Hahella sp. HNIBRBA332: one gene and its partner. The protein of the gene in region 1 interacts with the protein of each later gene in a pairwise test. Links are inferred from orthologs where the notes say so. Each region holds a gene or a part of one and is shown on either strand. Other genes may lie near its edges.

Region 1 (10,405 bases):
AAGCCGCTTGCAGGTTCTCTTCAATCGCATTGACGCTGCCGGCGAAACGCTGCGTGTAGCTCCACCAGTCGTTATCCTGCGCCTGGTCTCCCGCCGCCATTCTTCCACACCAGAGACCGTGAACTCCTGCGGGAGTCGCGTCAGCGTCGATGCGGTTTAATAGTTGTTGCAGGGCATGGTAGGGTTGGGACATTCGTTTAATTCTCCAATCGGGCGGAAGTCGCCCGCTTCCACAGGCTTAACCATCATCGTTCGCAACGGCGAATGGCGTAACCTTATTAAATAGAATTCATTTGGCAAAAACACCCGCTCTGCTTTAATAAGGCGCATCGGGCGCAATTGAATATATATGCGACGGCTCAGGCTTTCGCCATCATGTTTTTTACGGTTCTGGCGTCAACTTTATCAGGATCGACTCACGCCAGAATAATGCTGTGTATGCTAACATGACGCCCACTTATATCGCCACGCGGGTGCGCACGTTGACCCCCTTACATCGGCGACTTATATTTAATTGGACGCCCATGCGCCTACAGTTTGGTTTTCTAACATTTTTCCACTTTGATTCGCGTCCGTCATAAGTCGAGTCATGTTAGAAAACTCTTCCTGAAGAACCCTAGCAATACCACTGGAAAAACTTATGGATGTTTCTCAGTTGCAGCAGTTAAGCGATAAAATTGACCGCCTGATACAGAAGTGCAAACAGCTCGAAGCAGATAATCAGGCGCTACGCCAGCTGCAGGAAGACTGGCAAAAGGAACGCATGCAACTATTACAGAAGAACGATCTGGCCCGCTCCAAAATCGAGGCTATGATCAGTCGTTTGAAAGCTTTGGAGCAACGTTAATGAGTCGCACCAACCATACCGCCACCGTCACCATCCTGGATAAGGAATACTTGGTCGCCTGTCCTCCGGAAGCGCAACGCCAACTGGAAGACGCCGCGCGGACGCTGGATCAGAAAATGAAAGAAATCCGAGCATCTGGAAAAGTTTACGGCACAGAGAGAATTGCAGTCATGGCCGCCTTGAACTTGACTTACGACTTGATGCAGCAAGGACAGAAAACCGAACAGGTCTCTTCTACCCTAAGTACGCTGCATGAAAAACTGGACGCAGCGCTGAGAAATAAATAACTTTACAAAACATACAATTACGTAATCAAAAAAGAAAAAAATATTGGATATTCCTGGTTTGCCCCACTGCTTTTTTCACATTTTTCGTTATAATAGGACCCAAGCTCCCTGAACTGCTCGCCAGTCAGATACGTCCTCGAGCCGATGAATTTTATTATTGGTTACCTCCTGCGAGTGATGTGTGCAAGTCCCTCTTGAAGGGAAAGCCTAATTCATTCCAGCGGTTACCTCCTTGAACCAAAGGGTTCAAGGGCCACGTCAGACAGCGGCTGTCTCGGGGAGTTTATTTTTTCTGCTATGAATAAAGCGTCTATTCGTCGCGCCATGCGCAAAAAACGCAGAGCGCTGACACCCGCCCAACAACGCAGCGCCGCTTCCGGTCTGCAAAAATCACTCAGCTCAGCCATTCATCTCAGTCGTAGCGTCCGCTGGGGTCTATATCTCGCCAACGACGGGGAAATCAATCCATTTCCAACCATTCAGCGCCTGTGGCGTAGAAAAAAAGCCTGTTATCTTCCCGTGTTACACCCGCTCTACCACAACCGGCTATGGTTCGTTCGGTATCTGCCCGGCGCCAAGCTCAAGCCCAACAAGTACGGCATTCCAGAGCCTGTGCTTCGGGGAGCAAAACGAGTTCCCCCCTGGTCATTGGATGTGGTGTGCTTCCCATTGGTTGCGTTTGATAAACAAGGGAACCGATTGGGAATGGGAGGGGGTTATTATGATCGCACTTTCGCGGATCGCCGGGTCATCATCAAAAGGCCGAAATTGATTGGGTTCGCTCATCATTTCCAGCAACTTCCAGAGTTGCCCCACGAACCCTGGGATATTCCACTGTCCGCTGTCGCCACAGATCAGCAATTGCATCGCTTCAGAAACAAAAAAGCCCTGCGTTAACAGGGCTATTTCGAATCGTCAGGAAGACAGGGACTAATTAACGTCCTCGCCAGCGACGGAAACATAAGTGGGCGACGTACGTGCTTCCTTGTGGCCAAAGGTTGTGAAGCCGCTGACGACCAACCCAAGGCAAAATACGATCACAAGCGTAAGCATGACGTCAGGCTTGCGCTTCATGCATCCCCCTAATTTTCATTGGCGTTTTTTAATTTTATAAATCAGACAAATAGGTAATTGTCTTAACTTGAAATTATAGAAAAGTATTGTAACTCCTGCCTGATTTAAATCAAAGCTTTAAAACGCAATAGTGTGACCGTTTCTGCCTTTATATTAAAACCTCTTAATTATCAGGCACCTAGAAACAGTTTGTAGGCTGGGTTATTGGTTTCCTCCCAATACCTGAAACCAACGGTATCCAGCATTTTCCGGAACTCCGCCATTTCATCATCGTTAACCTGCGCCCCCATTAAAACACGGCTATAAGCGGCGCCATGATTACGATAATGAAACATGGTGATATTCCAGCGGGCGCCAAACGCCATAAGGAACTTCATCAACGCTCCTGGACGCTCTGGAAACTCAAAACGGAAAACCTTCTCGTTGGTTAACGCTGGCGAATGCCCCCCAACCATATGGCGGATGTGCATTTTGGCGACTTCATTATCAGTGAGATCAAGCACCGAGTAGCCTTTTTCCTCAAGAATCCCAACCAGCTCCTTACGATCTTCCAGACCAGAGCTGATTTGTACGCCGACAAAGATTTGCGCTTCTGTCGCATCACAATAACGGTAGTTAAACTCGGTGATACTGCGGCGACTTAACGCTTGGATGAAACGCTTGTAGCTGCCCGGACGCTCTGGAATTTTCACCGCCAGGATCGCCTCGCGCTCCTCACCCACTTCGGTACGCTCCGTGATGTATCCCAGACGATCAAAATTCATGTTCGCGCCGCTTACGATGGCGATCAGGTTTTGGTCCTGAATCTTCTCTCTCGCCACGTATTTCTTCAAGCCGGCGATGGCCAATGCGCCAGCCGGCTCAGCGATAGAGCGAGTATCTTCAAAGACGTCTTTGATGCCCGCGCAGATTTCGTCAGTGGTGACTAGGACGACTTCATCCACATATTGACGACAAACCTCCCATGGAGCCTTACCGATTTGTTTGACGGCGACGCCGTCGGCGAAGATACCCACTTCCGGCAACGTCACCCGCTTGCCTGCCTTCAACGCTGCATGAAGACAGTTGGAATCTTCCGGCTCCACGCCAATGACTTTGACATCAGGACGAAGATATTTGATGTACGCCGCGACGCCCGCGATCAAACCGCCCCCGCCGACGGGGACGAACACCGCATGTATGGGAGACGTATGCTGCCACATAATCTCCATGCCTACTGTGCCCTGACCGGCGATAACCTCCTCATCGTCGAAAGGAGGGATATAAATGTATCCCTTTTCTTTGACCAGGGTTTGCGCGTGCGCCGCCGCTTCGTCAAAGGCGTCGCCCTTCAACACGACCTTAGCGCCTTTCGCCCGTACGGAATTCACTTTGATTTCCGGCGTAGTTTGCGGCATGACAATTGTCGCCTTGACGCCCAACTTTTGCGCCGCCAGCGCCAATCCTTGGGCATGGTTGCCCGCTGAGGCCGCAATCACGCCTTTTTCTTTGGCTGAACTGGAAAGTTGTGCGAGCTTGTTATAAGCGCCACGCAACTTAAAGGAAAAAACCGGCTGCAGGTCCTCACGCTTCAATAAAATATGGTTATTGAACCTGTGGCTCAGTAGATGGGCCGTCTCCAAAGGAGACTCTATCGCAACATCATAGACTTTGGCGTCCAGGATCTTTTTTATATATCGGTGAGGCATGATGGGAACTTACTAAATCGCTAGCGGAATTGAGCGCCAAATAATATCGGCATTACAGACCCAACGTCTACTATTGATAGGACGCGGGGTCTATAATTCCCCTATTTTTGAGGGCGGGCTTATGCACCAGGACGAATTAAAGCAGGCTGTCGCAAAAGCGGCGCTGGAATACATCAAACCCCATCTGCAAACCGATACCATTCTTGGCATCGGCACAGGCTCTACTGCCAACTATTTCATCGACGCGCTGGCGGAAGTAAGAACCCAGTTCGATGGCGCTGTCGCCAGCTCAGAGGCCTCCGCCGAGCGTTTGAAGAAGCACAATATTCCGGTATACGAACTTAACTCCGTTTCCGGCTTGGAGTTCTATATCGACGGCGCTGACGAAACCAATCCGCGCCTGGAGCTGATCAAAGGCGGCGGAGCCGCGTTGACGCGCGAGAAGATCGTCGCCGCCAACGCCAAAACCTTTATCTGCATCGCCGACGAATCCAAATGGGTCGACGTGCTCGGCGACTTCCCCCTGCCGATTGAAGTCATTCCCATGGCGCGCAGCTACGTTGCAAGGGAACTGGTAAAACTGGGCGGCGACCCGGTCTACCGGGAAGGCTGTGTGACGGACAATGGCAATATTATTCTGGATGTGTTCAACCTGCGCATTCTGGAGCCGGTGAAACTGGAGCAACAGATCAACCAAATCACCGGTGTGGTGACCAACGGCCTGTTCGCCATGCGCCCTGCCGACGTACTTCTGCTGGGATCACAGGAAGGCGTGAAGACGATCAAAGCGAACGACTGATTGAGAATCTGGCGCGATCCGCTCATTGGATCGCGTCATTCGCCTTCCCCGTTTTCTGTCGACAAAAGCATCTTTCAAAAACCTCTCTGTATTCTTCATTCCCCCATTATTCAGAATATCCCCAACATTCCCCCCCACAAAAAAACAAGCGCTTGCTTGGTTTTAAATTGATCGATAAGCTGAGCCCTAATTAACAACTCGACAAGGGACTTGCGCATGTTCAACGAGACTCATCAAATGGCGCGGCGCACGACCGCAGCATTCATCAAACAACATGTCGCGCCTTATATTCAGGAGTGGGAGGAAGCTGGCTCGTTTCCTCGAGAGATCTATCGTCTGGCGGGAGAGGCCGGCGTACTTGGCGTTGGCTTCAATGAAAAGTGGGGCGGCGCCGGCGAGAACGATATATTGATGAAAGTCGCCGTCAGCGAAGAGCTCATGCGCAGCACTTCCGGCGGATTTGTCGCCAGTCTCGGTTCTCTGGATATCGCCTTGCCGCCGATCGCTCGCTGGGGTAACCCCGCGTTGCAGGATAAAGTGATTCCACCTGTACTCCAGGGCGAAAAAATCGCCGCACTCGCCATTACAGAGCCCGGCGGAGGCTCCGACGTCGCCAACCTGCAAACTCGCGCCATTCGAGAGGGCGACGTTTACCGTATTAATGGCTCTAAAACATTCATCACCAGTGGTTACCGGGCGGACTTCTATACTGTCGCCGTGCGCACTGGCGGCGAAGGTCACGCTGGCATCAGCCTGATTCTGGTGGAACGGGAGCGAAATGGGTTTAGCGCGGGACAACCACTGAAAAAGATGGGCTGGTGGGCAAGCGATACCGCAGAGCTGTTTTTTAATGACTGCATTGTTCCGGCTGAAAATCTTATCGGACCGGAAAACAGCGGCTTCATCGCCATTATGAGCAACTTCTTGATGGAGCGACTGGCGCTTTCCATCATGGCCTATATGACCGCGCAAATCGCTTACGAACAGGCCTTGAATTACGCTCGCCAGCGCGACGCATTTGGTAGAAAAATCGCCAAGTTTCAAGTTATCAAGCATCGCCTGGTCGAAATGGCGACACAGGTAGAGATCGCTCGCAACTACACATTGAATATTGCTCAACGCATACAAAACGGCGATAACCCGATCAAAGAGGTCGCCATGGCGAAGAACTTCTGCTCACAGGTCGCCCAAGAGGTAACAGACGCCGCCGTGCAGATTCACGGCGGCATGGGCTACATGCGCGAATCAGTAGTGGAGCGATTGTACAGAGACGCTCGCATACTCAGCATTGGCGGCGGCTCCACCGAAATCATGAATGAGATTATCGCCAAGCACCTCGGTCTATAAGCTCGGGCAGACGCCTTATTGGTTTTAGCGTGGCAAAGCTCCTATAATTTGCTGCCCAGCTTTTTAATAGAATGGAAAAGAGTATGAACTTTGACAATATTTCCGCAGGTAAAGAACTGCCAGACGACATTAACGTCGTAATCGAAATTCCCGCGCAAAGCAGCCCGATCAAATACGAAATCGACAAAGACTCCGGTGCGGTAGTTGTTGACCGTTTCATGGCCACCCCCATGTTCTATCCCTGCAACTACGGTTTTATTCCTCACACGTTGTCTGACGACGGCGACCCGCTGGATGTGTTGGTTGTTGCGCCCTACCCAATTCAGCCCGGCGCAGTGATTCGTTGCCGCCCAATCGGCGTGTTGAACATGACTGACGAAGCTGGCGAAGACGCCAAGCTGCTGGCGGTGCCTCACTCCAAGCTGACTCCGCTGTACAAAAGCGTCAACGAGCCGACAGACCTGCCTGAGTTACTGATCAAGCAGATCGAGCATTTCTTTGAGAACTACAAGGATCTTGAGGAAGGCAAGTGGGTGAAAATTTCTGGTTGGGCGGACCGCGAAGCGGCTCGTCAGGCTATCCGTGACGCAGCGGCAGCCTACAAAGGCTAATTACTGCAGTTTCCGGCGACGCTTCAGCGTCGCCGGTCATTCCCTTTTCTAAAAGCAGGTCTTCGCAATGCGGAGCAACTACTTCTCCCGATCCTTGCGAATCTTTTCAACAATGGCTGTGGTTGAACAGTTATCCAGAAAGTCCAAGGCCCGCACTTCTCCACCATAACCTTCGACGATCTCCCAACCGACAACTTGCTCTTTGCTGTAGTCGCCGCCCTTCACCAGGATATCCGGCTTCAGAATCTCTAATAAGCGCTCTGGCGTGTCATCTTCATACCAGGTAACCCAATCCACCGCTTCCAGACCAGCAAGCACCGCCATCCTGCGTTCGAGGGGGTTAATCGGGCGCGCCGCTCCCTTCAAACGGCTTACAGAGGCGTCGCTGTTAATCGCAACGACCAATCGATCCCCCAGTTTTCGCGCCTGATCCAGATAGCCGACGTGGCCGGCGTGAATAATATCGAAGCATCCGTTCGTGAAAACAATTTTCTCGCCATGAGCGCGCGCGTCGTCCAACGCCACTTTTAACTGCTCCACCGTCATTGCGCCACGCCCTGCGCCTTGCTCCTGTTGCACTGCGCGACGCAATTCCGGCGCGCTGACTGACGCCGTACCCAGTTTGCCTACGACAATGCCAGCGGCGATATTGGCCAACGCCACCGCCTGCCCCATTTCACTACCTGCGGCCAATGCTGCGGCGAGTACGGAGATAACAGTATCGCCGGCGCCTGTAACATCAAAGACTTCTTTCGCCTGGGCAGGCAAATGCAGTTCAGGTCGTCCCGCTCTCAGCAAGGTCATCCCCTGCTCGCTGCGCGTCACCAGCAACGCTTCCAGCTCCAGTTCCTCTACCAGTTTCAAGCCACGCTGAACCAGTTCAGCCTCACTCGCACAGTACCCTACCACCGCTTCAAACTCAGACAAGTTAGGGGTAATCAAGGTTGCGCCGCGATATTTCTCGAAATCGCTGCCCTTTGGGTCGACCAACACGGGGATTTGTTTGCTTCGCGCCAATTGAATAAAAGCTTGCGGATCGCGTAATGCGCCCTTGCCGTAATCGGACAAAATCAAAGCCCCTGCGCCAGCCAACTGCCCTGCGACTTTCTTTTCCAGCGGTTCCTGCGGAACGCCAGCGAAACTCTCTTCGAAATCCATGCGGATTAATTGCTGATGACGACTGACCACCCGCAACTTGGTGATAGTAGGTAAAGTTTCATGCTCCTGAAAATCCGCCAATATGCCAGCGGACTCCATCCGCGCCGCCAGTGACTGCGCCGCTTCATCTTTACCCGTCACCCCCAAAATCACCGCCGCACTGCCTAGCGCAGCGATGTTCAACGCCACGTTAGCGGCGCCGCCGGGCCGGTCTTCCAACTGCTCCACTTTGACGACGGGCACCGGCGCTTCAGGAGAAATCCTTGATGTCGCGCCGTACCAGTAGCGGTCCAGCATAACGTCGCCAACCACTACGACCCGTGAATTCTGAAACATTGGAAGCTGTATCTGCATGCCCATCCTCAAAACTGAAGCCTTCATTTATCTGTTTGCGATGGAAGGATCGCGCGGCAATATTAGCACGCCTCTCCCCCAGACAGCACCTTACCGCTCCGTCAACTGGCCGGACAAACTGGAGAGCCGGGCGGGATCGGGCTAAAATGCGCTTCTTTTGTTTTAGGAACGCCGTTACGTGTCCGAAGAAAAACGCGATCTGACCTACTCAGACTTTATTCACCCCCGTTATTGGCCAACTTGGCTTGGGATCGCCTTACTATGGCTGATCGCCCATACACCTTTGGCCTTTCAACGTGGACTGGGAATTCTGATGGGCCGCGCAGCCTACTATTTACTACCCAAGCGACGCCATATCGCTGAAGTTAATATCAATCTGTGTTTTCCAGAGCTTACCTCTGATCAGAGGCAAGATTTGGTAAAGTCGGCCTTTGACAACAACGCCATCGGCTATTTTGAAGCCGCATCCGCCTGGTTTACAGGAAAAGAGCGCTTTCGCTCGATTACCAAAGCGCACGGTCTGGAAAACCTGCAAGCAGCGCAGGCCAAGGGCAAAGGCGTTATTCTATTAGGCGGTCACTTCACCACACTGGATCTTGGCGGCGCGTTATTTGATATTTATTCCAGCGCAGCCAGCATGCAACGGGACCATGACAATCCCCTGTTCAACCTGGTGATGACCCGCGCCCGTAGTAAATTTTGCCATCCTGTATTGAGCAAGGACGACTTGCGCGGCCTTATCCGCCTGCTGAAAAACGGCAAAACCATCTGGTACGCCACAGATCAGGATTACGGTCGCCGCGGTAGCGTGTTCGCGCCCTTCTTCAAGGTTCCAGCCGCCACCATTACAACGACCTCTCGCATCGCACAAAAAACCGGCTCACTAGTCGTCCCCTTCAGCCACTTTCGTAATAAAGATGGTGGCTACGATATTTACTTTGAACCGGCGTTATCCAATTACCCCACCGGCGACGATGTCGCAGACGCTAAGGCAACCAACTTGGCGATAGAAAACGCTATCCGCCGCTATCCTGCCCAATATTTATGGATGCATCGGCGGTTTAAGACCGAGCCTCAAGGGAAAAGTCACCGCAAATATTCCGGAAAATGAGCGACATATCCACATATGAAAATTGCGCATATAGAAAGCAGCATCAACTGGGGCGGCCAGGAACTCCGTATTATCGAACAAATAGAGTGGTTACGGTCACATAAACATGAGGCGGAACTAATAGCGCGGGAGGACTCTAAAATCTACCAGGAAGCCCAAAAGCGCAACATTCCCGCTCATGCTCTGGATCTGCGCGGCTCAGCCAATCCTGGCACTGTACGCAATCTCTGCAAACTAATAAAACACAAAAAATACGATATCCTAGACTGCCATAGCAGCAGAGACGCCAGTTACTCCGCTCTAGCCAAGTTATTTACAGGACAAGTAGTTGTACGCTCGCGTCACGTCATTGACCCTATAAAAAACGACTTCCTGCACCGACTAGTCTGGCGTGTGGGCAATGACTTTATCATTACCACTGCGGAACACATAAAACAGCAAGTAATCCGCCTTGGGCTATCTACACCGGAGCGCGTATATGTTGCCGAAGCCGGAGTAGATGCAGACCGCTTCAAGTCTGATCTGCGCATGACACAAAAAGCGCTGAAGCAAGAGCTGGGAATTCCTGAAGAGCACTTGGTCATCGCCAACGTAGGAATGATTAGGCGGGATAAAGGCCAGCTGTATTTCGTAAAAGCCTGTACTGAAGTCGCTCAGCGCATACCAAACGTCACATTTATCCAAGTTGGAGAAGCAACTGATTCCACCCGTGGCTACAAAGAAGAAGTGATGATGGAGATTCAACGCTCTCCATTTAAAGATAGGTTCAAGTTTCTTGGCTATCACGCAGACGTCGAGAACTACCTGGCCATCAGCGATATCGTCGTCGTGTCTTCGGTGGAAACAGAGGCCAGAACACGTTTGGTCTCTCAGGCTTATTTGTGTGGAGCCAATGTGGTTGCGTCCAATATTGGCGGGCTTCCAGAAATGGTTGAACATGAACAAACCGGGCTGATCGCCCCAGCCGCTAATCCCAAAGGCATTGCAGAGCAAGTCCTCAGGTTGGTGGAGAATAAAGACTTAGCTGATCGACTACGCGCCAACGCCGCCCAGTACGCCCTCGACAAGCTGACAATGGAAGGTATGATGAGCGGGATGTTGAACGCCTACAATAGCGCCCTCTCTATGA
Region 2 (10,393 bases), 1.3 Mb from region 1 along the record:
GCGGACTCCACCAAGGCTTCCGGCGTAGGTTCGCCATATTTCTTTTGTAACTCTTTCTCTAACGACCCCGCGTTAACCCCTATACGAATGGGTATGCCTTTATCTTTGGCTGCGCTGATAACCGCTTGCACGCGGTCTTCCCGGCCAATATTGCCCGGGTTGATACGAAGACAGTCGACGCCAACCTCCGCAACCCGCAACGCGATTTTGTAGTCGAAGTGAATATCCGCGACTAAAGGTAAAGTGACTCTTTGTTTGATGGCCGCAAAAGCTTCCGCCGCATCCATGGTCGGAACCGACACCCGGACAATATCCGCCCCCGCCTGCTGCAGTTTTTCGATCTGCGCTACCGTCGCATCAACATCGCAGGTCTCAGTGTTCGTCATAGATTGCACTGCGATAGGCGCATCTCCACCAACCGGCACAGCGCCGACCATAATCTGGCGCGAACGTCGCCTTTTTATCGGTGACTCAAAATGCATAAAAACAGAACCTCAACGTTCCAAGGTCATTTCAACACGGTTATTGCGTACTCGGTATTGCCCGAAATCCAGAGGCTTGCCATTAACCTCCAGTTTCACAGCATCCACCGCGCCTATAATAAAACGCAAAGGGTACTCCCCTTGAAAATCAACCACATCGCCCTGGCGGTATAAACCCACAACGCGATTGTTGCTCTTATCTCTCAAGTCAAACCAGCAGTCTCCCACAAATGTCGCCCTGACTGTCACTTTACCCACCACCGCTTGAGGCGCTGAAGATTCCAAAGCTGTCGAAGGCGCAGGGTCTACCGAAGCAGGGGCCCCTGTCGCAGTAGAGGGCGGCTCACTGACCGAAGGCTCAGCAGTGTTACTGTCTTCGGGTTGAAGAAAATCTTCGGGGGATGGCTCCTGATCATCTTCTTCACGACCTGAACCGTCCAGCGGCATTGACTCAACCTCCGGGACGGAGGTGTCTTGCTCAACAGCCGGAACAAGCGGCTCAATTACGTCACTACTACGCTCAGGAGCAACCGTAATCTCGCTTGAAGCTTCCGATTCCTGCGGGGTTGATCCAACTTTCTCTGTGGAAACCAGTTCGCGCCCCGATAGGAAGAAGTAAATGAGTCCCGCCGCTACCGCCAAAGCCAATAGTATCAGCCACAATCCGCCGCCATGCTTAGGCTTCTCCTCATAAGAGGGGGCAGGAGCTGCTCTTTCTTCAGTAAAGCCACCATCTTCCAGAGATAACTCTTGCTCCAGATCTTCGATCACCCGGTCCTCGGACAGGTTAACCAAGCGGGCGTATGCTCTGACGTACCCTTTCAAGAATACCAGTCCAGGGAGCTGACTGTGTTCGCCATCCTCGATGGCTTTCACATAACGTGGAATAACATGCAGCCGTTCGGCGGTTTCCGGTATGCTCCAGCCCAAACTCTCCCTGGCCTGACGCAATCGGCTGCCCGGTCGGTCATTAGCGGCGGGATTGGATGCGGCCTCGGACGACATATCAACTACTTCCTTTCATCGTTTTATATTCAGCGGAGTTGGGAAACATGTTCTTTAACAACAACATCAAAGATGCTTCCTCATTCAAATCCTTCTTCTCCCTGGCGATTTTTATTCCCAACGCCAAGCTTGCGGGGGAGTGCGAAGCCCCGCCTCTGCGCACTGCCTCCCAGAATGAACTATATAGTTTATCTGCCTGCGACAATCCGCCCTTATCAAAATATAAGGAAGCCAAGGCGTATACCACATCAGGTTGTCCATGCCTCAACGTCAGCGACTTCTCATAGGCTCTAATCGCGGGCTCTATTTCTCCCATTCGCAAACGAATAAGACCAATGTTACTAAACACCTGGGCCCTGCTTTCATAACTTACGTCTTCAGAAGCTCGTTCTAGCTGTTCAACTGCTTCCTTGTAACGACCTTCCTCATAAAGATAAGCCGCGTAGTAAGTACGTCCCCGAGTAAAGTTAGAGTCAGAGCGAAGCGCGGATTTAAATTGTTTCTCAGCCAGCAGTGACTCTTTCTGTCGCTGATACACCAAACCAAGAGCCGCAAGCGCCTCAGCATTATCAGACTTGATTTCTAGCGCTCGCTTCAGTTTCTGCAAGGCGCTATCCAAGTCACCCTGCTGATAATACGCCAACCCCAGTTGAACATATTGCTGAGACGCTTTTTCTTCAGACGCTTTATTGGTGTACGGCCCTGTAACAGTCGTAACGCACCCTGCAAGCACGCCGCCCAATACCATCGCCAATACTGCAGTTTTAATAGTACGCTTGACGTTTTCCATTTTTCTCAACTTAGCTATCAATTCCTGCGTTATTTTCAATGTAATAAACAGCCTTGCATCGTAGGGACCTGAAGCTATGCCTCCATCAATCTAATTAGACGGAAGCTCTGCCGTCAGGGGAAACATTAATATTTTGCAGAGGGATATATTTCTGACTTCTTCGCGTTCTGTCCTCAACCCGCCCTACCAACTGGCCGCATGCCGCATCAATATCATCGCCGCGCGTAGTTCGAATGGTCGCCACATAGCCTGCATCGCTCAACACCTTTTGGAACCTTAATGTCGCGTTTCGGGAGGGACGCTCATAACCGCTATTAGGGAACGGGTTGAATGGGATCAGGTTAATTTTACATGGTAAGTCGCGTAATAAGTCTCGCAACTCACGTGCGTGTGTTTCGCTGTCGTTTACGCCTGCAATCAAGGTGTATTCAACCGTAATGCGACGTTTATCAGAAAGTTTGCCCAGATAACGATGGCAAGCCGCCAACAACTCTTCTATTGGGTACTTTTTATTGACCGGAACCAGAACATCTCGCAACGGGTTATTTGGCGCATGCAGGGAGATTGCGAGGGAGACGTCGGTAACATCACCCAGCTTATCGAGGGCCGGGACAAGTCCGGAGGTGCTGACAGTCAAGCGGCGCTTGGAAATACCAAAGCCAAAATCGTCCATCATGACGTCGCAGGCGCGCACGACGTTGTCGAAATTCAATAAGGGCTCGCCCATTCCCATAAAGACAACGTTCGTGACGTAACGCTCTTTGGACAAGTCATAATCGCCAAAAGATCTCGCCGCAACCCACAACTGACCGATTATTTCAGCGGAACTCAGGTTACGATTGAACCCCTGCTTTCCAGTTGAACAGAAACTGCAATCCAGCGAGCATCCAATCTGGGAGGAAACGCACAATGTACCCCGGCCATTATCCGGGATATAGACAGTTTCAATACTGTTGCCGCCAGCCAATCGCATAACCCACTTACGGGTGCCGTCGGCAGAAATATCTTCATATATAACTTCAGGCACGGAAACTTCAGCTACATCTTTCAGTTTTTCCCGTAATGCCTTACTCATATTCGTCATGAGGTCAAAGTCAGATACGCCAAGATGATACATCCACTTCATCAATTGAGTGGCGCGGAATTTTTTCTCTCCCAACGACTCGAAAAAAGATTCGAGATCGGAACGATTCATTCCCAATAAGTTAATTTTAGCGTTGGCGCCTGACATGCTTTACCTCTTAAAAAGAGTGCAGCGATAATGCTGCACTCGATTAGTTGCCTCGACTGATAATTTTATATCAGCTGCGTGGGCAGATTTCGTTCTCGCTGAAGAAATAAGCTACTTCGCGCTCAGCAGACGCTGCAGAGTCAGAGCCATGCACCGCGTTTGCGTCAATAGAGGAAGCGAAATCCGCGCGAATAGTGCCTGGCTCAGCTTCTTTGGGGTTGGTTGCGCCCATAAGTTGACGGTTCAGAGCGATGGCGTTTTCACCTTCCAGCGCTTGAACAACAACAGGACCAGAAGTCATGAAAGCAACCAGATCAGGGAAGAATCCGCGCTCTTTGTGTTCAGCATAAAAGCCTTCAGCCTGCTCTTGCGACAGGTGCAGCATTTTTGCAGCCACAATACGCAGACCGGCCTTCTCAAAACGCGAATAGATTTCGCCGATTACATTTTTAGCCACTGCGTCAGGCTTGATGATTGATAGCGTACGTTCTACGGCCATCGATATGCTCTCCAAAATCAGGGTTATAACAACTTTAGGTTTATATTCTGAACAGGCGATTATACGCATGTTCCGGGGAAAGTTACACTCCGCTCCTAGCACGAAAAAGGCTTCAGTGACACAAGTGTCAAATGAGCGGCATTCGCGATAACGGACGCCAGATACTTTCAGTCTGAAATTGCATCAGGCGCATATTTAAATTTTGTTAACAAGAGCCAAGAAAGCGCTCTCGATTAAGGTCTGTGGCGTTAACCGCCCAGCTTGGCCTTCCACGCAGGAGATAATTCACGCAATTTATTCACTGCAGTAATAATGACATCCGCGGCGACATCAACATCTTCTTCTTGAGTAAAACGCCCCATAGAGATACGTAGGGAACTGAGCGCCAACTCATCCGGCACGCCAACTCCCCTCAACACATAAGAGGGCTCAAGCGAAGCGGACGTGCAAGCAGAACCTGTTGAAACCGCAAGATCTCGCATCGCCATCAACAGCGACTCGCCATCGACATATCCGAAACTGATATTCAATGTGCCCGGCAGCCTTTGGGAATCCGAGCCGTTCAGGTGGATTTCCGGCAATACAGAGAGCGCTCGCCACAATCTGTCACGCAACCCCGCCAGTCGCTCAGCCTCTCCCATCAGGCTTTGCCCAGCCAACTCAAAAGCGACGCCCATGCCAACAATTTGGTGAGTTGGCAGCGTACCGGAACGCATGCCCCGCTCATGGCCGCCACCATGGATCTGAGCATCCACGCCGACAAATGGATTTCTTCGAACGTAGAGCGCTCCTATACCTTTAGGCCCGTATATTTTATGCGCACAGCAAGACAACAGGTCGACAGGCATGGTTTTCATATCGACAACCAACTTGCCCACGGACTGCGCCGCATCCACATGAAAAAAAGCTTGATGCCCACGCAACAGCTCACCAATTGCCTGAATATCGTTAACACTACCCAGTTCGTTATTGGCGTGCATCAGGGAAACGAGAATAGTGTCGTCACGCAATGCATCCTTAACTGACTGCGGACTGACGACGCCATCTTTGCCCGGTTTCAGATAAGTCACGTCGTAACCCTGCTTTTCCAGATAGGCGCAGGGATCCAGCACAGCCTTGTGCTCTATGGCGCTGGTAATGATATGGCGGCCTTTTTCAGCGTAACGACTCGCCACGCCTTTAATAGCGAGGTTATCCGCTTCTGTCGCACCAGAAGTCCAAACAATCTCCCGAGGATCGGCGCCAATCAGGTCCGCCACTTGGCGACGCCCTTTTTCCACCATCTCTTCTGCACGCCAGCCGTAAATATGCGAACGGGACGCCGGGTTGGCGAAGACGCCATCCAACGTCAAGCAATTGCTCATCGCCTCAGCGACTCTGGGGTCCACCGGCGTAGTGGCGGCATAGTCGAGATATATAGGTTTCTTCATTATTTCAATTATCCATATCCAAGTACTTCAGCGCTCCCCGCGCCTGCATCACCAATGACGCGAGAGAAACCAGGTTAGCCGATATCGACCAAAGAAATACCTGTTTCGCCCGCTCGTTTTCTTTCAGCCTGCCTCTCAGCAATTTCTTGCACAGCCCGACTGGAGACCAACTCCTCCAGGCTGATACTACTGAGGTAATCGTGAATACGCTCACTGAGATCCTGCCACAAGTGGTGGGTTAGACAGATTTCACCGCCCTGACAGTCCCCTTTTCGCCCACATCTCGTCGCATCAATAGATTCGTTAACCGCTTCAATAATGTCAGCTACCGCCGTCTCACCGAGTGGACGCGCCAACTTATAACCACCGCCGGGCCCTCTGACACTGGACACCAGACGATTACGCCTTAATTTGGCGAACAATTGCTCAAGATATGAAAGCGAGATGCCCTGACGCGCCGAGATATCCGCCAGACTAACAGGACCGCTATCACCGTGCAGCGCCAAATCCAGCATGGCGGTCACCGCATAGCGGCCTTTGGTGGTCAAGCGCATGATCAAACCCCTAATTAATTTAGGGCATTATGAAATGACCCTGCAAACTGATCAAGTATTACGGATTATGTCGTCAAGCTACTTATCTTCGCGGACACACTCAAAGTCCTCGCTCTTCAGAGGAGGCAGTTCGCCATTGCGATATTCCACATCCAACTTGTGCAGGCACTTGCACATGGACTCCAGACGATCATCTACCGCCTGCATATGATCCAACATCGCACGAATGGAGCGCGCCACCGGATCAGGCATCTCTTCGCTCAACCCATAGGCGTCAAAGCCCATTTTCTCTTCCATGGCTTTGCGGCGATCCGCTTCCGGCTCTGTTTTCTTGACAATCACTCGCCCCGGAATGCCGACCACTGTCGCGTTAGGCGGCACTTCCTTAGTTACCACGGCATTAGAGCCCACTTTCGAGTTATCCCCTACTGTGAACGGCCCCAAGATCTTGGCGCCAGCGCCGACGACCACGCCATTTCCCAACGTTGGATGACGTTTGCCTGCATTCCAACTGGTTCCTCCAAGGGTTACCCCCTGGTACAAGGTAACGTCGTCGCCAATCTCGGCCGTCTCCCCAATCACTACTCCCATACCATGATCAATAAAGAAGCGGCGACCGATTTTCGCACCCGGATGTATTTCGATCCCAGTCATCCACCGACTGAATGTGGAGAGAAAGCGCGCCAACCACTTCAACCCCTTTCTCCACAACCAGTGACTAATGCGGTGCGCCAGCAACGCATGCAGACCGGGGTAGCAAGTCAGCACCTCAAAGGCGTTTCTGGCCGCCGGGTCCCGGTGAAAGACACTTCTTATGTCCTCTTTTAACTGTGCTAACATGATTCGCCCCGATTAATTCTTTTGCCAAGTTCCCGCTATTTTCTGCGTAGACCTTAGGATGCCTCGCAGAATGTTGATTTCCATCTTATCCAAACGCGCACGTTGATACAGCCGACGTAGTCGCGACATCAATTGCCTGGGATTTTCCGGATCATGAAAGTCGATATCGATCAGTGTCTGCTCCAAATGAGCCAGATAACGCTCGACTTCGTCCGCCGTCGCGGCCTCAACATCCCACCCGGCATCACCTGGGCCGTCCAATCTCTGGATATATGACTGATTCTCTTCGTTTTCAAGCAGCCACCTCATGTGCAGCTCGTAACAAATCACTTGCGCCGCCATCGCAACATTCAAGGACGAATAGTCTGGATTTGAAGGGATATGTACATGCAAGTGACAGCGCTGCAACTCTTCATTGGTGAGACCTCGCTCTTCGCGCCCAAATACAATCGCCACATCGCCCTCGGTCGCCGCGACATGATCGTGTACATCATCCGCCAGATCCCGAGGATTTCTCACCGGCCAGGGAATACTCCGACCTCTTGCGCTGGTTCCCACCACTAATACACAGCCAGCAATAGCCTCATCCAAACTCGCAACCACTTGAGCGCCATCCAATACATCTAAAGCTCCGGATGCACGACTTACTGCATCATCATCTGGAAATCGGTCTGGCTCCACCAGCACTAATCGAGACAGCCGCATGTTTTTCATCACGCGCGCAGTAGCGCCGATATTACCGGGATGAGAGGTGTTGACCAGCACAATACGGATGTTTTCCAGCATTTTCACACCTTTTTAAAAGTGCGCAATGGTAGCAGAATTGTATGCAAATGCCTCCCCCCACTAAGACCAAAACGTCGCTATAACTCCGCTTTCTGGCGCGCCCTGCGACCTTTCCTATAATTTAATCCGTAAGTAGATTTCTGGGTGTGTTTACACGACGGAGTTGCTATTATTAGCGCCCTTTTTAAAACCGTTCTTTACAAAGTAGTGATCAAACCATGCAGCCAATGATTAATATTGCCTTGCGCGCAATTCGCTCGTCCAATGAGCAGATCAACATGATTCTTGAGCGTGAAGAGTTGTCTTTTACCGATCCGGAAAAGCTAAAGAGAGTCATTGCCCGTGTTGACGCCGCTTTCTACGACAATCTGTCCCGCGCCCTGCAACGGGCCTACCCCACACACCAAATCAACAAAAAAGGCGACCTGAAAGGCAACCCGAAAGGCGTCAGCTGGCACATCATGCCTGTACACAACACCGCCAGCCTCGTACGCGGCCTATCCGATTGGTGTTTTTCACTGGTCTGCAAAAAGAATGATCAGACCGAACACGCTATCATTATTTTCCCCGTAACCGGCGATGAATACACAGCAAGCCGGGGCGGCGGAGCCTCATTGAACGGCAAACGCATCCGAGTCTCAGGTACAAAAGACCTGGAGCTTTCCATGCTATCCACCAATATTCTGGAAGGCATTGGAAAAAGAGAAGAACCTGCAGCATTACTGGAAGCTTACGCAGAATTAGACAAAAGCTGCTTCGGCGTAAGAAGCGCCCACTGCATTCCACAGGACTTGGCTTATCTGGCCGCAGGAAAAGTCGACGTCGTTATATTGAACAACATCAACCCACTTGAAACGGTGGCGGGACTGCTTATAGTCAAGGAAGCGGGCGCTCTGCACAGCGACGTTCGCGGCAATCCGCTGAACGATAGAAGCCGCTCTCTTATCTGCTGCAGCCCCAAGATGCTCAAGCCTGTCTCTCAAAAGGCCCACAAACTGGCTGAACTACTGAAGTAATCCTATCTAAAGCGCTCTTCGACATACCAAAGAGCCAGCACAAAAAAGCCGGTCACTTGACCGGCTTTTTATTTGGCTGTGACCCGTCCCGAATAGAGTTGACAGCCTACGCCAAGTAGAAAAACGCCTCAGGGGCGATCATCCAGCTCAACGCCTTCTTTTACAGGGATCATCAGATCTTCTTTGCTGATATTCATAATCAGCAGCAGGTTACTTGCAACATATACTGACGAGTAGGTACCAATAACAATACCTATGATCAATGCCGTCGAAAACCCTTTAAGCGCAGGCCCACCGAACAAGAACAACGCCACCAGAACCAACAATGTGGTCAAGCCGGTGACAATCGTACGGGACAGGGTTTGCGTCAAAGAGATATTAATAATACCTATTGGAGTCTCCTCACGCAGGCGACGGAAATTTTCACGCACGCGGTCACTCACGACGATGGTATCGTTCAACGAGTAACCAATTACCGCCAACACCGCCGCCAACACGTTCAAATCGAAGTCCCACTGAAACAACGAGAACATCCCTACGGTGATAATGACGTCATGCACCAAAGCCAACACGGCGCCAATAGAGAACTTAAACTGAAAGCGGAAAGCGATATAGAGCATAATGACGCCGAGCGCCAGCAGCAGACCCAAACCACCTTGTTCACGCAACTCTTCGCCGACCTGAGACCCAACGAATTCGGAACGACTCAGACTCACCTGCGCCCCATCTGCGGACAACGCACTCACCACCTCAGTTCCAATGGACTCACTGTGCTCCTGCTGCAGACGAACCAGAATACTGGTGTCTGAGCCAAACTTCTGCACGACGAAGTTTTCGTACTTGTGAGCCTCAAGCTGATGCCGTACGTCATTGATTTGGGGCGCTTTGGAGTACTCCACCTCCACCAGCGTACCGCCAGTGAAATCCAACCCGAACGACAAGCCGCGCGTCGCGATGGACACGATAGATACAATGATCATTATCACAGACAAAGCCAGCGCAGGCTTCGCTATGCCCATAAAGTTATAAACTTTCTCATCAGACATAGTTATGCCTCCTTAACCTTGCTTGACGCCGCCAATGGACAAACCACCAACATTGCGGCCGCCGTATATCAAATTAACGACTGCGCGAGTCACGGTTATCGCAGTAAACATGGAGGTCAAAATCCCGATAGACAGCGTAACAGCGAAACCTTTGACCGGGCCCGTGCCGATCGCGAACAGGATTAACGCCGCAATCAATGTGGTTACGTTGGCGTCAAAGATAGACACGAATGCGCGATCATAACCTGCATGAATCGCCGACTGAGGCGGCAGACCGTTACGCAACTCTTCACGAATCCGCTCGTAAATCAATACATTGGCGTCAACCGCCATCCCCACCGTCAATACGATACCGGCGATACCAGGCAATGTCAGCGTCGCCGACAGCAAGGACATGACCGCTATCAGAATAAAGACGTTAGCCGCCAGCGCGATATTAGCCACGATACCGAATACGCGGTAGTAAGCAATCATGAACAGCATAACCAGCACAAAACCGATAGCGACGGAAGTAGCGCCGTCCTTGATGTTCTCAAGCCCCAGGCTGGGGCCGACAGTACGCTCCTCAACGAAATAGATAGGCGCCGCCAATGCGCCGGAGCGCAGCAACAAAGCCAGCTCTTTGGCTTCAAACACAGAATCCAGGCCCGTTATACGGAAGCTATTTCCTAACGGCGATTGTATGGTGGCAAGGCTAATGATTTTCTTTTCTAC

Evidence for each region.
Region 2: the proteins of O5O45_RS20975 (region 1) and ndk interact in binary tests that used the Escherichia coli proteins (3 or more experiments, as listed by UniProt). The link is inferred for Hahella sp. HNIBRBA332 from one-to-one orthologs.

Annotation. Positions count from the first base shown.
Region 1 is NZ_CP132203.1:4,744,200-4,754,604, forward strand. Bases 259-3,231 are described here. They hold O5O45_RS20975 (5-formyltetrahydrofolate cyclo-ligase), read left to right. Parts: upstream 259-1,431; coding sequence 1,432-2,031; downstream 2,032-3,231. Other genes in these bases: O5O45_RS20960 (TIGR02449 family protein), read left to right, coding at 641-847; O5O45_RS20965 (cell division protein ZapA), read left to right, coding at 847-1,134; O5O45_RS20980 (hypothetical protein), read right to left, coding at 2,065-2,208; ilvA (threonine ammonia-lyase, biosynthetic), read right to left, coding at 2,379-3,231. In the rest of the region: O5O45_RS20955 (UPF0149 family protein), read right to left, coding at 1-193; more of ilvA, read right to left, coding at 3,232-3,896; ribose-5-phosphate isomerase RpiA, read left to right, coding at 4,018-4,695; O5O45_RS20995 (acyl-CoA dehydrogenase family protein), read left to right, coding at 4,912-6,042; ppa (inorganic diphosphatase), read left to right, coding at 6,126-6,653; bifunctional D-glycero-beta-D-manno-heptose-7-phosphate kinase/D-glycero-beta-D-manno-heptose 1-phosphate adenylyltransferase HldE, read right to left, coding at 6,732-8,165; lpxL (LpxL/LpxP family Kdo(2)-lipid IV(A) lauroyl/palmitoleoyl acyltransferase), read left to right, coding at 8,344-9,276; O5O45_RS21015 (glycosyltransferase family 4 protein), read left to right, coding at 9,292-10,405. UniProt on the Escherichia coli protein: Involved in the removal of 5-formyltetrahydrofolate.
Region 2 is NZ_CP132203.1:3,460,960-3,471,352, forward strand. Bases 2,294-5,254 are described here. They hold ndk (nucleoside-diphosphate kinase), read right to left. Parts: upstream 4,008-5,254; coding sequence 3,579-4,007; downstream 2,294-3,578. Other genes in these bases: pilW (type IV pilus biogenesis/stability protein PilW), read right to left, coding at 2,294-2,316; rlmN (dual-specificity RNA methyltransferase RlmN), read right to left, coding at 2,372-3,508; O5O45_RS15350 (IscS subfamily cysteine desulfurase), read right to left, coding at 4,256-5,254. In the rest of the region: ispG (flavodoxin-dependent (E)-4-hydroxy-3-methylbut-2-enyl-diphosphate synthase), read right to left, coding at 1-482; O5O45_RS15330 (RodZ domain-containing protein), read right to left, coding at 495-1,487; more of pilW, read right to left, coding at 1,489-2,293; more of O5O45_RS15350, read right to left, coding at 5,255-5,437; Fe-S cluster assembly transcriptional regulator IscR, read right to left, coding at 5,512-5,991; cysE (serine O-acetyltransferase), read right to left, coding at 6,070-6,831; tRNA (cytosine(32)/uridine(32)-2'-O)-methyltransferase TrmJ, read right to left, coding at 6,844-7,617; O5O45_RS15370 (inositol monophosphatase family protein), read left to right, coding at 7,836-8,633; protein translocase subunit SecF, read right to left, coding at 8,762-9,679; protein translocase subunit SecD, read right to left, coding at 9,692-10,393. UniProt on the Escherichia coli protein: Major role in the synthesis of nucleoside triphosphates other than ATP. The ATP gamma phosphate is transferred to the NDP beta phosphate via a ping-pong mechanism, using a phosphorylated active-site intermediate.